One region of the Roseateles amylovorans genome, then DNA from elsewhere that is predicted to be linked to it. Evidence: riboswitches for the same ligand, from Rfam matches in the RefSeq annotation. Region 1 holds a riboswitch; each other region holds the start of a gene.
What was found. Region 1 has a riboswitch for cobalamin ahead of N4261_RS21655 (TonB-dependent receptor). Riboswitches for the same ligand answer to the same signal wherever they lie in the genome.

Region 1 (5,768 bases):
TGCCTGGAGGCCTGGGTGTTCGATAACCCCCGTGCGGGCCACACACCCGGCGCGCTCAGCTTCACGAGCAAGCGGCTTGCCGAGGGCCGTCATGTCATCGTCTGCCTGCCGCGCAACAACGGCATTGAGTGGGCGGAGGTGTTCGCTCCGCAGCCGCTCGTGTTCGATTTGTACGCTGAGGCGCTCGCTGCCACGGCATCCGCCGCGCGCGGACTGGCGGGATCGGTCGCAGGCTGAGCGATCGCTGACGCGCAGTGCGGTGGCACCGCACGCCGAGTCGGATCGCCGTGATACCTTCGGTCGCATGAGTACGAATTTTTCCGACGACGAGGTCACCATCATTCAGGAGCCGCGGCTGTGGCGTGATGAGCGCTGGACGGCGCAGGTGATCAAGAACGAAGACGACGAGGGCTGGGCCGTGGCCATGACCCTGGTCGGCGAGTCCGAGCCTGCGCTGGTGGGCCCCTGGACCATGGGGCGCGACAAGAAGAACCCCAAGCCGCTGGATGCAGCCGCCTTTCACACGCTGGTGAAGACGGCCTCCGAAGTGCTGCGTCGCCATGAGCAGCAACTGCACGCGAAGCTGCACAAGAGCGTCAAGGTGGACACGCCGGCCGGGCGCATCCAGGTGCTGTTGGACATCGTCCCGGACGAGGACAACCCCTACGCCACGCTGAGCGCGCGCAACGAGCAGGGCGAGACCCTCGCCCAGGTGCGTGTGGCAGCCAGCTTCCGGTTGACCGACACCAGCGCGGCCGCGTGGGTGGAAGGCGAGTTTCAGCAGCCGCCCAGGTGATCGCGCGGGCCCGATTTCATTGGCCGATCGTCTCCTCGTAGAATCGCGCCCGGCCGCCGGCAGCAGGATTCGCTGAGCGGCCTCCCCACAGTCCAAGGTGCCTGGCCGCGATGCGGTCGGGTTAAACGGGAAACAGGTGCGCGTCCCACGACGCAAAGCCTGTGCTGCCCCCGCAACGGTCAGCGGTTGAAAGCGTGCTCAAGTCGGCTTCTATGCCGACAGCCACTGTGCCCCTCGGGCATGGGAAGGCGAGTGCGCCCTGTCGGATTGCCCTTGGCAGCCCGCAGACGCCGCGAGCCCGGATACCGGCCTTCGACTGCCTCGGAAGCCGCGGGGTGCGGCGCGCCGTCGACGCTGCGCGCTCGCGTGGTTTCGCCTGCGCGTGTCATTCCATCGGCTTCCTCCACCGAACAGGCCTGCGGGGACGCAGGCCGATGGAGAGCTTCGAATGACCCGCCCATCCCCTGTCACCCTGCCAGAGCGCCACCCCCTGCGAACGACCCATGGCCTGCGATGCAGTGCCGCCGCCGCGTTGCTGTGGTGCAGCGCGGGCGCCTGGGCCGCGCCCGACATCGTCGAGCCCGCCGCTGACGTGGTGGCCGCACCCGAACGAAAACTCGATGCGGTCGAAGTCCACGGCCGCCACTATGACAACGGCGTCGGCAGCACCGATGCCGCGTCGCAGGGCCGCATCCGCGCCGAGCTGCTCAAGAGCCGGCCTGCGTTGCGTCCTGGCGAGGTGCTGGAATTCGTGCCCGGCCTCATCGTGACCCAGCACAGCGGTGACGGCAAAGCCAACCAGTACTTCCTGCGCGGCTTCAATCTGGACCATGGCACTGACTTCGCCACCACGCTCGACGGCGTGCCGGTGAACATCCCCAGCAATGCGCATGGACAGGGGTACGCCGACCTGAACTTCCTGATCCCGGAGCTGGTTGATCGCATCGATTACCGCAAAGGGCCCTACTTCGCGCCCAACGGCAACTTTGCCGCGGCCGGCTCCGCCGACATGGTTTACCGGCGGGCCCTGGATGCGCCTTTTGTGGCGGTGACCCTGGGTGAGGGCGCTTATCGCCGTGGCGTGGTGGCCGGTTCCACCGAGCTCAGCGGCAGCCTGCAATTGCTGGGCGCCGCTGAGCTGATGCGCAACGATGGCCCTTGGTCGGTTCCCGAAGGCCTGGACCGTCGCAACCTGCTGCTGACCCTGTCGAACACCCGAGGCGTGGACCGCTGGCAACTCAGCCTGATCGACTACCGTGCCCACTGGACCTCGACCGACCAGGTGCCGCAGCGATTGATCGACGCCGGCACCTGGCAGGGGAGGCCCTTCGACCGCTTTGATGCGATCGACCCCACCGACGGAGGCCGCACCCGGCGCACCAGTCTGTCGGGCGAGTGGTCCCGCGATGTGGATGGCGCGCACAGCCGCGTCGCCGCCTACGCGATGGCCTATGAGCTCTCCCTGTTCTCCAATTTCACCTACGCCATGGAACGGCCGGTCACCGGCGACCAGTTCTCGCAGCGAGACGACCGCAAGGTTTATGGACTCTCCGCCAGCCACGCGCGGGAGCACAGCATTGGCGAGTTGCCTGCGCGCAGCGAAGTCGGCCTGCAGGTGCGCCAGGACCGCGCCGACGTCGGCCTTTTCCAGACCCAGCAGCGCGCCGTCATCGAGACCACGCGCGACGACCGGATCCGCGAAACGCTGCTGAGTCTTTATGGACAGACCAGCGTCGAACTCGCACCGTGGGCCCGCACCGTCGTCGGCGTGCGTGCCGACCAGGGGCGCTTCCATGTCACCCACATCGCGGGCAACGGCGATTCAGGGCGTGCCCGGCAAACGCTGGCGTCGCCCAAGTTCTCGCTGGTGCTCGGGCCTTGGGCACGCACGGAGCTGTTCCTGAACGCCGGCCGCGGCTTTCACAGCAATGACGCGCGGGGTGTCACCGCGGCCGTGGATCCTGCGCCGGGCCTGGTCAAGGCCAAGGGCTATGAGCTGGGCCTGCGCAGCGAATGGCTGCCCGGCCTGCAGAGCTCGCTGGCCTTGTGGAAGCTGGATTTCGATTCGGAGCTGGTTTATGTGGGCGATGCCGGTGCCACCGAGGCCAATCGGCCCAGCAAACGCCGCGGCATCGAATGGAACAACCGCTATGTGCCGCTGCCATGGCTGCTGGTGGATGCCGACTTCGCCTGGACCCACGCGCGCTTTGCCGACGCCGACCCGGCCGGCAACCGCATCCCCAACGCGGTGGACAAGGTCGCCTCGGTCGGCGTGACCTTGCGCGACCTCGGTCCCTGGTCCGCAGGCATCAACTGGCGCTACCTCGGCAGCGGCGCGCTGATCGAGGACAACAGCGAGCGCTCCCATTCGTCGCTGACCGCCAACCTGCGGGTGAGCCGTCGCTTCGGTCCGAAGACCGAGCTGACGCTGGATGTCTTCAATCTGTTCGACCGCAAGGTCAACGACATCGAGTACCTCTATGAATCGCAGCTGCCGGGAGAGGCCACGCCGGTGATGGATCGCCACCTGCATCCCGCCGAGCCGCGCACGCTGCGGGTGACGCTGCGACGCAGCTTCTGATCGAGGTCGCATCGGCATCGGACGTCGGCCCCCGGGCTGGCGTCCGCCTGCGATCCGGGGTGCGTTGACGCCATCCACGCGATGACGACGTGCGACTGTGAGCGGTTCGCCTGAGGACCGCTGCGCCGCCGGGCAGCGCAGCGTCAGAACTGGTAGGTGGCCGTCACCGATACGTTGCGCCCCTGGCCGGGCGTGATCCATCGCGACACATGCAAATGACTGGATACGTCATAGGCCTTGTCGAACAGATTGCGCAGGGCCAGTTGCAGCGCCAAGGATTGAGCACCTTCCAGTGACGCGGTCCAGCTCTGAATCAGGTCGACGCGCGCATAGCCCGGCAGCACGGTGGTGTTGGCCTCATCGGCAAAGCGGCGGCTCTGCACAGCCACATTGGCCGCCGTCTTCCACCCTTGGCCCCAGTCGTACTGTCCCCACACATTCACCGCATGCCGCGCCACATTCGGCACCCGCTTGCCGCCATAGACGGCGTTGTCGCCGTAGGTCGCCTCCGTGTAGGCATAGGTGAGGCTGGTGTTCAAGCGTCCGCTCAGGCGGCCGCTCAGCGAGGCCTCGACACCTTGCGACCGCGCATCGCCGGCCAGGTTGAAATCAAAGTTGCTGGGCGTGCTCGTGTCCGAGGAAATCATGTGGTTCTGCGCCAGCCGGTACACGGCCACGTCGGAACTGAGCCGGCCGTCCTGCCATTGCGACTTCCAGCCCAGCTCCGCCTGTTCCGACCGTCGGCTTGGCAGCGACTGATTCGTGGACGAGGCCACCTGATTGGGCGCGGTGCCGGTCGACAGATGGGCGTAGACGCTGTCCGACGCGCCGAGTCGTCGCAATACCGCAATCTTCGGCGACCAGCGGGACTCCTCCACCGGCATCACGGTGGCCGCGCCGTATCTGAAGTGCTGTCGGTCCAGGCGCACACCGGCCACCACCGACCAATCCCCCAGGTCCACCTGGTCCTGGAGCGAGGCGCCGAAGGCATACAGGTTCTGCGTCGTCAGCGAGCGGGCCAGCGACCCTGGGTTGGCGGGCGCCGTGACGAGGCCGTAGACAGGATTGAAGACGTTGATGTTCGGGCTGGTCGATGCAGGGACCGACAGCGCGGGCTGGTCCAGGAATTCCTCGTAATAGTCCAGGCCGACATAGAACTGGTGGCGCAGGCCAGCGAGGGTCTGATCGCGGGTCAGCGAGGTGGTCGCCGAATCGATGCGGCGTGTGGTGCCCGGCTCCCAGGCGGACACCCGCGCCCAGGTGCCCGCCGGCTGATTGGCCAGCGGCGAGCCATTCAGCAGGTTCTTGATGGAGGTGGAATCGGCTTCCAGGTGCGTCAGCTTTGCCGTCAGGCGGGTGCGAGCATCCAATGCGACGTCGCCGTGCAGGTCGACGATGCGGTTGCGGGTCGTCGAGTCACCGAAGGGCTCGCCGAACTGTCGGTCTCGAGGCACGGCCACCGGGCGGCCATTGAGAGCGGGCAGGCCGTAATCCGGTTGATAGGTCTGGTTGGTGGCTTCGACGCTCGCCCGCAGGTGATAGCGCGCGCCGTCGCTCTTGGCCAGCCCCAGCTTCACGCCGTCCAGCCGATCCGGTACGTGGCGCCATTCGCTGGACTGCGAACGGGTGGCGGTGAGGCGTGCGGCCAGCTCGTTCTCGGACGACAGCACGCGGTTCAAGTCCACCGAGAACTCCCGCGCGTTCGCGGTGCCCGCGCCGATCAGCACCGATCCAAAGTTCTTCAACTGAGGTTGCCGCGTGGTGAGGTTGACGGTGCCGCCGGGTTCGCTGCGCACTCCCAGCGCCGCGCCAGGGCCGCGCAGCACGTCGACGCTCTCCACGAATGCCGGCGTGTAGGGATAGTTGGACAGCCGCACCCCGTCGCGGAACACGCGGTTGGAGCCGGTGCCGTTGTCCGACACCGCCCCCCGCAGCAGGAAGAACTGGGTGTGCGAGCCGTTGAAGCCGGAATCGGCCTGGGCGCCCGGCACATTGCGCAGCGCGTCCTGCAGCGAGGTGACCGCCTGGTCGCGCAGCAGGTCGGCCGGCACGCGGCTGATGGAGAAGGGCGTGTTCAGCGGGGCGGCCGTGGTGCCCAGGGCCAGACCGCTGGCGGACGCGCTGTCGCTGGTGCCGCTGATGCGGACCACCGGCAGCAAATTGGCGGAGGGCTCAGCGGTCTGCGCCTGGGCAAACGCCGGCAGCGCGGCGAGGATCAAGGTGAGCGTTATCGGTGGCATCATGTTTGGTACCGCGCGTGGCGGCCGTTGAGATCGTCAATCGGGGGTGTGCGGAGCCGCCCCTGGAGCGGTCGGCGCGCGGGGCATTCGAGCGGCGCGTCGGACACAGCGCCATCGCCACAGACCGGTGATGAACAGCACCGCCGGCAGC
Region 2 (5,768 bases), 2.0 Mb from region 1:
GCCGGATCGCGCAGGATCTCATCGGGCGTGCCGACCTGCACCACCCGGCCGTCCTTCATGATCGCGATGCGGTCGCCGATGCGCATCGCTTCATCCAGATCGTGGGAGATGAACACAATGGTGCGGCGACGGACCTGCTGCAGCCGCAGCAGCTCCGATTGCATCTCGGTGCGCACGATCGGGTCCAGCGCGGAAAAGGCCTCGTCCATCAGCAGCACCGACGGGTCCGCCGCCAGCGCGCGCGCCAAGCCGACGCGCTGCTGCATGCCACCGGAGAGTTCGTCCGGATAGCTGTCGCCCCATCCGGTGAGCCCCACCTGGGCTAGGGCCTCGTCGGCCAGTCGAAGGCGGTCGTGCTTGCCGGCGCCCGCGAGTTCCAGGCCGAAGGCGGTGTTCTCGCGCACTGTCATGTGCGGCATGAGGGCGAAGGACTGGAACACCATGCTGATGTCCTTGCGGCGCAGGGCACGTAGTGCGGCATCGCTGTGGGTGTTGATGTCATGGCCATCGATCACGATGCGGCCCGCGCTGGGCTCGATCAGCCGGTTGAGCAGACGGACCAGGGTGGACTTGCCGGAACCCGACAGGCCCATGATCACGAAGATCTCGCCGGGCTGGATCTCGAAGCTGGCATCGAACACGCCGATCGATTGACCGGTGCGCGCCAGGATCTCCTGCTTGCTCACGCCCTGGCGCACGAGCGCCAGGGCGTCGTCGGGCCGGTCGCCGAAGACCTTGAAGACGTGGTCGATGAGAATGCCTTTGGCCATGTGCGGAGCTCCTTTGCGTGCAGCGATGACGGTCTCGCCGTCGGCTCAGTGGCGCGACAGGCGAGGATCACGCCAGGAACCGATGCGGCGGACCGAAGGCCGGCATGCGAGGTCCGACGAGCGGCGCATGCGACAGGCCTCGGCAGGCCGAAGGGGCTGCAGGCGGGCACTGACGACGAGAGGACGAGACCAGTCCCCGCCGGCGACTTCATTCACAGACGGCGGGCCTGGTCGAGGGGCGCCGCCTGGACGAGCCTGGCGTGGCAATGGGGCCGGGCGAACCGGCCGGAGATGCCGGGGATGTAGAGACAAGCCCGGCGGCGTGAGACCTGCACCGCGACGTGATTCGAACGATCAGCGAGTAGTGCGAGGGCGATCAAGGGTCGGTGTGACACACCGTCTCATGGCGTCTTGATCGGCGAGAGAGGCGACACCTTAATCGCCATGCGGGCCTGGGGTCAACCCGAACGGGCGCATGACGCCCAACGAGGCCGCCACCACCCCACCTCGATGCGGTTAACATGCGCTCCGCCTTGGGTGCGTTCCGTCCTGCCGGACGAAACGTTAAACGGGAAACCGGTGACGCTGTGATCCACAGCCATTCCGGTGCAGCCCCCGCTGCTGTAAGCCAGACGACCCTGCAACCAGCCACTGTGATCCGTCACGGGAAGGCGCAGGGAAGGACGATGGCGAGCCAGAATACCGGCCCGATGGCGAGTGTCAGCACCATTCCCCGGGGCGAGGGAAGCCGCTGTCGGCGCCGCGTGGCCAGCTCCTGGCCGTCTCCGTGCTGATGTCGCGTCAATAGCCCTGTCGATTGGTGGTGAGTTCAACCATTCGACGGGAGGTATCGAATGCACATCATGGAGGGCTTCCTGCCTTTCACGCATGCGCTGGCATGGACGGCAGCGTCCGCGCCCTTTCTGGCCTGGGGCCTGCACTCGGTGAGCCGCACCCTGCGGTCGCATCCGGAGCAACGCATGCTCTTGGGCGTCAGCGCCGCCTTTGCGTTCCTGCTGTCCGCACTCAAACTGCCGTCGGTGACCGGCAGTTGCTCGCATCCGACCGGCGTCGGTCTGGGCGCCTTGCTGTTCGGTCCTGCGGCCATGGTGCCGGTCGGCTTCGTGGTGCTGCTGTTCCAGGCGCTGCTGCTCGCGCATGGCGGCCTGACCACGCTGGGCGCGAACGTGTTCTCAATGGCCATCGTCGGTCCCTTCGTCGCCTATGGCGTGTTCCGCCTGGGCTGCGCACTGGGTCTGACGCGCAGCATGGCGGTGTTCCTCGCAGCCTGCCTGGGCGATTTGTCCACCTATGTGACGACCTCCGTGCAACTGGCGCTGGCCTTCCCGGATCCGGTGGGCGGCGTGCTGCTGTCGTTCGAGAAATTCGGCGGCATCTTCGCGTTCACCCAGGTGCCGCTGGCCATCACCGAAGGGCTGCTGACGGTGCTCGTGGTCAATGCGATGGCGCAGTTCAATGCGAACGAACTCCGCCTGATGCCGGTGCTGGCCCATCCGCGGAGGACCACGCCATGAGCCGCCGCACCTGGCTGCTGCTGACCGCCGTGGTCCTGCTGACCGCCCTGCCGCTGATCTGGGTGGGATCGCCCCCCCCGGATGCCTCCGGCGCACCGGGCGAGCTGTTCCAAGGCGCCGATGCCCGCGCGCAGCAGGCCATCACCCAAATCGCACCGGATTACCAGCCGTGGTTCAGCCCGGTGCTGGAACCGTCCAGTGGCGAGATCGCATCGTTGCTGTTTGCCTTGCAGGCGGCCTTGGGCGCCGGCGTGATCGGCTATTGGCTCGGTGTGTCGAAAGCCCGTGCGGCGATGGCCCCCAAGGACGCGACGCCGCCCGACGCGCATGCCGTGCCAGCGCCGTCGTCGAACGACACACGGGCAGACCGCAGTGATCATTGAGCGGCTGGCGTATGCCAGCCCTTGGCGCGCGGTGGCCCCATCGGCCAAGGCGATCTTCGCCGGCGGTGCCATGGCGGCTGCCTGGCTGGCACCGTCGCCGTGGATGGCGGCGGGCTTGGCGGCGCTCGTGGCCACCGTCACCGTGGCGGGAGCACGCATTCCGCTGCGCGACTATCTGCGCGTGGCCATGGCGCCGATGGGCTTCCTGATGCTGTCCTGCCTGACGATGCTGGTGACCGTGAACCCGTCGCCGGGCGCGCCCACCTGGCGGCTGGCCACCGAGATGCTGCCCCAGGTGCTGATGATTGCCACCCGCGCGATGGCGCTGTGCGCTGCGCTGCTGTGGCTGGTGCTCACCACGCCGCTGGGCGATCTGCTCGCCCTGCTGCGTCGCCTGCGATGCCCGGCGGTGCTGGCGGACCTGATGGCCGTGACCTACCGCATGCAGTCGGTGCTGGGGGACGCCTGGTCCGACGGTCTGACCGCACAACGTGCGCGACTGGGCCATGCGGGCCGCCTGCAATCACTCCGATCCACCGCACAGCTGATCAGCCAGATGGCGGTGCAGTGCTGGATGCGTGCAAGCGCGCTGCAGGCCGCCGCCGATGCCAGGAACTTCGACGGCACGCTGCGGTTCCTTCACGCCGCGCATCCGAACGGACGGCGTGAAGGAGCCGTCGCCGCCGCGGCAGCCATCGGACTGATCCTGCTCGCCGCCTGGGGACGCTGGGCATGACCACCTTGATCGAACTGGTGTCCGCCAGCTACCGCTATCCAGATGGCACACCCGGCCTGGACGATTGCCACCTCCGCCTGCGCGCCGGCAGCCGCAATGCGCTGCTGGGTGCGAATGGCGCCGGCAAGACGACGTTGATGCAGCACCTCAACGGGCTGCTGCGGCCGACCTCCGGTCATCTGCACTGGCAAGGCCATCCGGTGGCCTATGACCGCGCCGGGCTGCGCGCGCTGCGGCAGCAGGTCGGCCTGGTGTTCCAGAACCCGGACCGCCAGCTGTTCTCCGCGCATGTGGAAGAGGACGTCTCCTTCGGCCCGCTCAACCTGGGCCTGGGCGAGCACGATGTCCGCACCCGGGTGGCGGCAGCGCTGGACGCGGTCGGCATGCGCGCTCATGCGCGATCGCCGGTGCATCACCTGAGCTTCGGTCAGAAGAAGCGCGTCTGCCTGGCCGGCGTGCTGGCGATGCAGCCGCAGCTGCTGGTGCTGGATGAGCCGATGGCCGGCCTGGACGCACCGATGCAGCGCGACCTGCAACAGCTGCTGGACGATCTGGTGGCTCGGCACGGCGTCACCGTGTTGATCTCCACCCACGATGCTGCCTTTGCGGCGGACTGGGCGGATGAGCTGCATCTGATGGTCGCCGGCCGCTGCCGCCTGTCCGAGTCGGCGGATCGACTGATGGCGCAGCCGCAAGCCTGGCTGGACGCCGGTCAATCGCCACCGGAGGTCATCGCCGTGCATCAGGAACTGGTGCGACGCGGCGTGCTGCCGGCCACGCCGGTGCCGCGGTCGATGCCACGCCTGCTCGACCAACTGCGGAACGGGTTGACGCCTCAACCGCAGGCTCAACCGCATCCTCACATTCACCCTCATCCTCACGAGAGACCCTGTCATGACGCTGCATGATCCCGGCACCATCTGGTTCGTCGGGGCCGGTCCGGGCGATCCGGAGCTGATCACCGTGAAGGGACAGAAGCTGCTGTCCCAGGCCGGCGCGGTGCTGTTCGCCGGCTCGCTGGTCGATCGCGCGGCCACCGCGTATGCGCCGCCGGGCTGCGACATCCGCGACTCCAAGGACATGACCTTGGAAGAGATGACCGATTGGCTGATCACCCGCGCACAACAGCACGAGACCGTGGTGCGGCTGCAGACCGGCGACCCGGCGCTGTATGGCGCGCTGATTGAAATGGCCCGTCCGCTGGATGCGGCCGGCGTGCCGTGGCGCGTGGTGCCGGGCGTGTCCTCCGCAATGGCTTCGATGGCCGCTGCGGGAGAGTCGATGACGCTGCCGGAGGTCACCCAGACGGTGATCCTCACCCGCGTCGAGGGCCGCACGCCGATGCCGGAGGGCGAGGATCTGACCGCCCTGGCGGCACACCGCACCACGATCTGCATCTTCCTGTCCATCACCCTGCTGCACAAGGTGGAGGCGGCGCTGCGCCAGGCCGGCTGGCCGGAGGATGCGCCGATGCTGGTGGTGCACAAGGCGAGCTGGCCCGGTGAGGAACAAATCATCCGCGGCACGCTGGCCGACATCAAGCAGCGCTGCCGCGAGGCCGGCGTGGTCAGCCAATCCATGATCGTCGCCAGCCCCACGCTGGGCGCACGTCACTGGGAGACGCTGGCGCGCTCCAAGCTTTACGACCCCACGTTCACCCATCGCTTCCGAAAGGCCAACGCATGATCAGCTCCGACGACACCATCCTGATTGTGGGTCACGGCTCACGCGAGGATTCTGGCAACCAGGAGATCCTGGCCTTTGCCGCCCAGTGGCAGGCGCAGCTGCCGGAATGGCGCATCCGCGTGTGCTTCATCGAATTCGCGCCGCCGTCGCTGCAGAACGGCCTGATGGACGCGGCCCGCGAATCGCGGCGGGTGCTGGTGGTGCCGCTGATCCTGAACGCTGCGGGCCATGTGAAGATGGAAGTGCCGGAGGCGATCGAGCAGGCCCGGCTGGCCCATCCCCGCACCGAGATCTTGCTGGCGCCGCACCTCACCGCCTGCGACCCGATCCTGGCGCTGCTGCGCCGCCGGCTGCGCAAGGCGATGAACGCGCTGGACATGCCGGACCCCACCACCACCGGTGTGATCCTGCTGGGACGCGGCTCCTCCGATCGCGGCGCCAATGGCGACATGGCCAAGATGGCCCGCTGGCTGCTGGAGGAAGGCGACCACGAGCTGGTGGACCTGGCCTTCACCGGCATCACCTGGCCCCGTCTGGAGCGCGTGGTGCAGCGCCAGGCGCTGCTGGGCATGCGCCAGATCGTGGTGCTGCCGTACTACCTCTACACCGGCACCCTGATGCAGCGCATCCATCGGCAGGTGGATCACCTGCGCCTGCA
Region 3 (5,768 bases), 930 kb from region 1:
GAAGTGTTTGACGGACACCGCCGGATCGCCGTCCAGCACCACGAGGTCGGCCTCCAGGCCGGGCTTGAGCTGACCCCGTCGGGCCGTCTCCTTCCATCGTTCGGCCGGCACCGTCGTCAGGGACGCGAGGATCTGCATCGGGCGCAGGCCCGCCTGCGCCAGCAGCTCGTACTCCTCGGTGGGATCGCTGTCTTCCATGTAGTCGACGTCGGTGCCGAAGAGCAACTTGCCACCGGCCGCCGCAAAGCGGCCCACCTCGCGCACGCTGTCCTGCAACACGGCGTCGGCCTGTGGCGCCGGCACCTGCTCCTTGACGAGCTCATACCGAAGCAGCTTGAGCGTGGGCACCATGTAGACACCCGCCGCGCGCAGCGCATCCATCAGCTCCGTCGGCCAGGGGCCCGGCACACCCAGCGGCGGATGCGCCAGGATGTCCACCTGGGCGCGCAAGGCCGCCCGCACGCCGTCCAGGTCGGTCGGATGCGCGAAGGCCAGATGACCGCGTCGATGGGTTTCGGCCACGGCGGCTTCGGCAATGTCGGCCGCAATGCGCTTCGGCGGCCGATCGCGCTGCGGCGTCACCAGGAACAGCTTGGTGCCTTCCGCACCGGCATCGAGGTTCTGGCGCACCGTGGCCAAGGCCGACGCCACCGTCGCGGGCTGCGGCAGCTTGGCCAGGAAGGCCGGATCGAAGTGATCGAGATAGGCGGGAAGGCCCTGGGGCGGGAACAGCGGCAGTCCCGCGGTGAGCAGCCGCGGTCCTTTGAGTTCGCCCTGATTCACCCGTGCCCGCAAGGCCAGCGTGTTGTCACGGTCGGAGGCGATGTCGAACGCCGTGGTGAAGCCATACCGCGTCAACAGCGCCGTCAGCCCTGCCTCCAGCGTGGCCGCGGGGGCGGTCTTGGCCTTGGCGAACGCCGCGCCATTGAGGTGCACATGGCTGTTCTGAAAACCCGCCACCACCACGCCGCCATCGCAGGCCGACGCCAAGGGGGGGATTTCCTTCGACACCGCACTGCGTGCGCCGACCCCCACGATGCGACCGTCGCGCACCAGCACCACGCCATCGTCGATGGGCGGCGCATCCGGCGCGGGATAGATCCTCACGCCGCGCAGTGCGCGGACGCCGTCATCGGCGGCTTGAGCAAAGGGGGTGGTCATTCCGCAGCACATCAGGGCAGCGGCAACGCGGACGAGGGGCAGGCGGAGGGTTCGCATGCGTCGCAGCCTATCAGAGGTGCTCGCCCATCTTGGGAAGGCGCGGCTCGGAGTATTTGCTGGCCCATCTCGGTTGATCGCCGATGGCGGCATCGCCAGCGGGTCTCTAGTCTGCAGGACTCCATCTGCTCGTCGAGGCCCACATGCCGCTTTGGATCTACCAACTGCCTGTCTGGCAATTCGGCGTCTTGCTGATGACCGGATGGATGGTCCCGGCCATGGCCAGCTTCGAGGTCATCCATCGCTTCTTGAAGCCCCGATTCGAGGAAGCAGACAAGGGCTTGGCCATGACGCTGCTGGCACTGGTTGCCACGCTCAATTCGCTGCTGCTCGCCTTCTGTGCCGTCTCCGTCTGGGACGCCTATCGGTCTGCGGACAACGCGGTGAGCAATGAGGCCGTCACCATCAGTGAACTGGCGCGGGACCTAGGGGTGCTGGGCACACCGGCTGCATTGGCCGCGCGGGAGCGGCTTCGGGAATACACGCGCAGCATCGTGGACGACGAATGGGTGAAGATGCAGAAGGAGCCCGGCCACCGCGACAACGGCGACCGCATCAACCGCATCTTTCGCGCCTTGCAGACGGTGGAGCCGACCACGCCGGCCCAGACCATTCTGCTGACCGAGATCTGGGCTCGCATGAATGAGGTGCTGAAGTTCCGGCTTGATCGCGTCAGCGCCAGTGAGCTGTCGGTGCCCGCCACGCTGTGGTTCGTCGTCATCGCGGGCGGCGTGCTTTCGCTGATGCCAATGCTGGTTCTGCCCCCGACGGCGTTCAACCGCACGGCGGTGGCCCTGCTCTCGTGTTCGACCGGGCTGGTGTTCTTCTTCATCGTGCAGATGGACCGGCCCTTCGTCGGCGAGCAGAGCGTAAGCCCCCAGCCCTACGAGATCAGCCTTCAAGAGATGGCGCAGTGGGACTTGGGGCCTCGATGAATCGCCCGGCGTTGCCTCACTCGCATGTCCATGGGCCACAACACCTGAACCCGATGCATCTGCCGATCGGCGCGAAAGGGGATTGCCACGGCATGCTATCGAACGCGCTCATTCCGCACTGGCGGGATCGGCCTTCTGCAATCGCGGCGTGGAGCCACTGCCCGTTGCCGTTGTTCACTGCCTGCCAGTGTCAGAGGACATTCGTCGCGCCGACATCGATGAGGGCGCGTCCACCGATATCAATCCGGAAGAACGCCGCCTGAAAGTGCGGCACCGAAGGAGCCCGCTTGTGCGGGCTCCTTTTTTTCATCGACTCGACACCGTCAACGCCGCAGCGGCTGGCGCTTCCGTGCCCGGGGCTCACAGCTGACGGCACCACGACGCGCAGCTCAAGGCTCGATCGCCGCGCCCACCACTTCAGATGAAACGCCCACACTGCCGATGCGCGTGGCCTTGCCGGTCATCAGGTCGATCCGATACCAGGTCGACTTGCCTTGGGACGACACCGCGCTGTAGGCCACGTTGCCGATGTCGGAGAGGTCCAATGTGGCCTTGGCAAAGCTGCCGATGCCCAGGGAGCCGACAGTGAACAGGCGCCCCGTGTTGGGCGAGACCACCGGCTGAACACCTTCCTTCGACCCCTGATGCACCAGCACGCCGAGCTTGCCGTCGAGCGCGTAGTTGGTCGTGATCTTCTCGTTGTCCTTGTTGTAGGTGTAGCCCGCCGCGACGATGCCAGGCGTCTTGTCCACGTTCACATCCGCGCTGTCGTAGACCAGTCGGCCGTCCAGTTGCACGCCCGGCTGGTCCGGGTTCGAATCCACCACCGCCCCGGTGTCCGGATGCAGCCGCATGTTCACGCCGGCGTCATTGACCACACGAATGCGGTCGACCGTGGGATTGAAATCAACGCCCCATTCCGTCGCTCCGTCGGAGGGCAGGGCCACCGGCGTGCCGATTTTTTCGGTCTGCCCGGTGCCGGTATGGATGCGATAGAGCTGGCCGGTGCTTCCCAGGCCATACAACTGGCCGCGGGCCACCCGGTAGTCGATGCCCAGCAGGCGCTCGCCGGAGGACAGACCCTGCAGCGGCTTGGTCCACAGGACCTTTTGCGGCTGCCCCGCATTGAACTGGATCAGCTCATTGGCAGCGGTGACGGCCACCGCCACTTCCTTGGCTGGAGGACCGAGCGGCGCCTCCATCGTCGTCGAACAGGCCGACAGCACGGCCGCAATGCCGAGCAGCGGCCCCCGTGGCCACATGGGCAAGACTCGATTCGCCATAACCTCTCCCTGACAGCATGAGTGGGAACACGATCCTCGCGCTTGCGAATGCGCTTGTCACGTCCCTCACCCGTCCATCGCGTGCGTGCGGGGGAGGATGAGGAAAACTGCGCACTCTGCTTGGCCGCGCGCAGACTCCCCTAGAATCGCCGCCGCTGCACGGCCCTGTGTCGTCGGCAGATCATCAGTTGAAGGTGCCCGGCCGTCTCACGGCTGGGTTAAACGGGAAACAGGTGCGCATCCCTGCGATGCAAGGCCTGTGCTGCCCCCGCAACGGTCAGCGGTTCAAGAGTCCTCATGTCGGCGTCCGCACGTCGACGGTCACTGTGTCCCTCAGGGCATGGGAAGGCGAGGACTCGGTTCCGGGATGCGCCCACCGCATTCCGAAACACGCCGCGAGCCCGGATACCGGCCTGCAACTGCTCCGGAAGCCGCGGGGTGCGGTGCGCCGTCGGCGTCGCACGCCTGTGCGGCGTCGTCCGTGCTCGCCCCGTCGGCCTCCATTCACAGCAATGGCCTGCGGGGACGCGGGCCGATGGAGCCCACCCATGACCCGCCTCGCTCGTGGATTCACCACGACCATCCGCCGCGCCTGCGGCCACGGCCACACCGCACCCGCCCTTGCCCCCAGCCCGCTGGCCATCGCCTGCACGGTGGCTGGCCTGGGCCTGACCGGCCTGGCCAGCGCGCAGGATCCGCCAACCGTCATGGCGACGGCGACGGCGACGGCCACAGCCACAGCCACAGCCACAGCTACAGCCACAACCACAGCCACAACTACCGCCACCACGACAGCAGCGGTGGCCATCACGCCCGGGGCCGCCGGCTCCAGCACGCTGCCCGAGGTGCGCATCAGCGGCAAGACCGAGGCCAAGCCCACCCTCACCACGCCGACGACCGCCAGCCGCTTGGGCCTAACCCCGCTCGAGACCCCCGCGAGCATCGAGCTGCTGAGCGGCGACACGATCCGCGAACGCGGCGACCTCACCGTGCTGGAGGCGGCCAGCCGCGCCACCGGTCTCTCGATGTCCGCTGCGCCGGGCAACGGGGGCACGTCCATGGGCGCGCGCGGCTTCAATGGCCATGGCTCGGTGATGCAGCTGTTCGATGGCACCCGGCTCTACGTGGCGGCGGGCACGATCACCTTCCCCTTCGACCCCTGGTCCACCGATCGCATCGAGGTCCTGCGCGGCGCCGCCTCGGTGATCTATGGCGAAGGCGCCATCGGCGCGGCCATCAACCTGGTGCCCAAGAAGCCGACCCGCACGCCGATTCGGCAGGAAGCCCGCCTCGCGCTCGGGGCCGACCACACCCGCCAACTCGCCTACGGCAGCGGCGGCGCGCTCGATGAGCGCTGGTCCTACCGCGTGGACATCAGCCACCGCAAGACCGACGGTTTCATGGCCCGGGGCGATGCCGAAAGCCTGGCCGTCGGCGGCGCGCTGCGTCTGGACCTCTCACCCTCGCTCAACCTCACGCTGTCCCGGGACGAAGGCCATCAACAGCCGCAGACGTATTTCGGCGTGCCGCTGATCAACGGTCGGCTGGACGATCGCACCAGGCACCAGAACTACAACGCCGAGGATGCCGCGATCAAGTACCGCGACCGTTGGACCCGGCTGGACGCCCAATGGACACCGACCGACACGGTGCAGCTGCGCAACCAGCTCTATCACCTCGACAGCCGCAGGCATTGGCGTAATGCCGAGAGCTACACCTGGGACGCGGCCACCGGCCAAGTGAAGCAGAGCAGCTTCCTGGAAATCGGCCATGTGCAGGAGCAGCTGGGCAATCGCAGCGATCTGCGGCTCCGACAGGCCGTGGCCGGCATGGAGAACCAGCTCAGCCTCGGGCTGGAGTTCAACCGCATCCGCTTCACCCACATCAACGATTCGCCCTATTTCAGCGGCAGCATCGGTGTCGATCCCTTCGATCCGGTCGTGGGCCGCTATCAGGCCGCCTATCCCTACACGCCGCGCTACCGTGCCCGGTCCACCACACAGGCCTTGTTCCTGGAGAACCGCCTGGCGGTGAATGCGCAGTGGTCGGTTGTGGCGGGTCTGCGCCAGGACCACGCGAAGATCGCTCGGGAGGATCTGGTCGCGCCGGCCAACAGCTTCGACAAACGCTTCAACGTCACCACCGGCCGTCTGGGACTGGTGTTCGCGCCCTCGTCTACCCAGTCGGCGTATGCGCAGATCGGCCGTGCGGTCGATCCGCTCGGCGCCTTGCTCACCACCTCGGCCGCGCAGCAGCAGTTCGAGCTGACCACCGGCCGGCAGGTCGAGGTCGGTTACAAGCAACTGCTGTCCGATCGACGCAGCGCCTGGAC

Region 2: linked by a shared signal. The riboswitch ahead of N4261_RS03990 (energy-coupling factor ABC transporter permease) and the one ahead of N4261_RS21655 (TonB-dependent receptor) in region 1 are both predicted to bind cobalamin.
Region 3: linked by a shared signal. The riboswitch ahead of N4261_RS25485 (TonB-dependent receptor) and the one ahead of N4261_RS21655 (TonB-dependent receptor) in region 1 are both predicted to bind cobalamin.

Annotation. Positions count from the first base shown of each region.
Region 1 is NZ_CP104562.2:5,230,331-5,236,098, reverse strand. It holds gene N4261_RS21665 (hypothetical protein) at 1-237, shown strand, start outside; gene N4261_RS21660 (hypothetical protein) at 305-796, shown strand; cobalamin riboswitch at 875-1,124, shown strand; gene N4261_RS21655 (TonB-dependent receptor) at 1,245-3,377, shown strand; gene N4261_RS21650 (TonB-dependent receptor) at 3,521-5,620, opposite strand; gene N4261_RS21645 (PepSY-associated TM helix domain-containing protein) at 5,654-5,768, opposite strand, start outside.
Region 2 is NZ_CP104562.2:896,365-902,132, reverse strand. It holds gene proV (glycine betaine/L-proline ABC transporter ATP-binding protein ProV) at 1-770, opposite strand, end outside; cobalamin riboswitch at 1,289-1,495, shown strand; gene N4261_RS03990 (energy-coupling factor ABC transporter permease) at 1,625-2,305, shown strand; gene N4261_RS03985 (energy-coupling factor ABC transporter substrate-binding protein) at 2,302-2,688, shown strand; gene cbiQ (cobalt ECF transporter T component CbiQ) at 2,678-3,424, shown strand; gene N4261_RS03975 (energy-coupling factor ABC transporter ATP-binding protein) at 3,421-4,332, shown strand; gene cobM (precorrin-4 C(11)-methyltransferase) at 4,319-5,110, shown strand; gene N4261_RS03965 (sirohydrochlorin chelatase) at 5,107-5,768, shown strand, end outside.
Region 3 is NZ_CP104562.2:6,161,535-6,167,302, forward strand. It holds gene N4261_RS25470 (amidohydrolase family protein) at 1-1,161, opposite strand, end outside; gene N4261_RS25475 (bestrophin-like domain) at 1,362-2,153, shown strand; gene N4261_RS25480 (DUF4394 domain-containing protein) at 2,543-3,415, opposite strand; cobalamin riboswitch at 3,612-3,867, shown strand; gene N4261_RS25485 (TonB-dependent receptor) at 3,985-5,768, shown strand, end outside.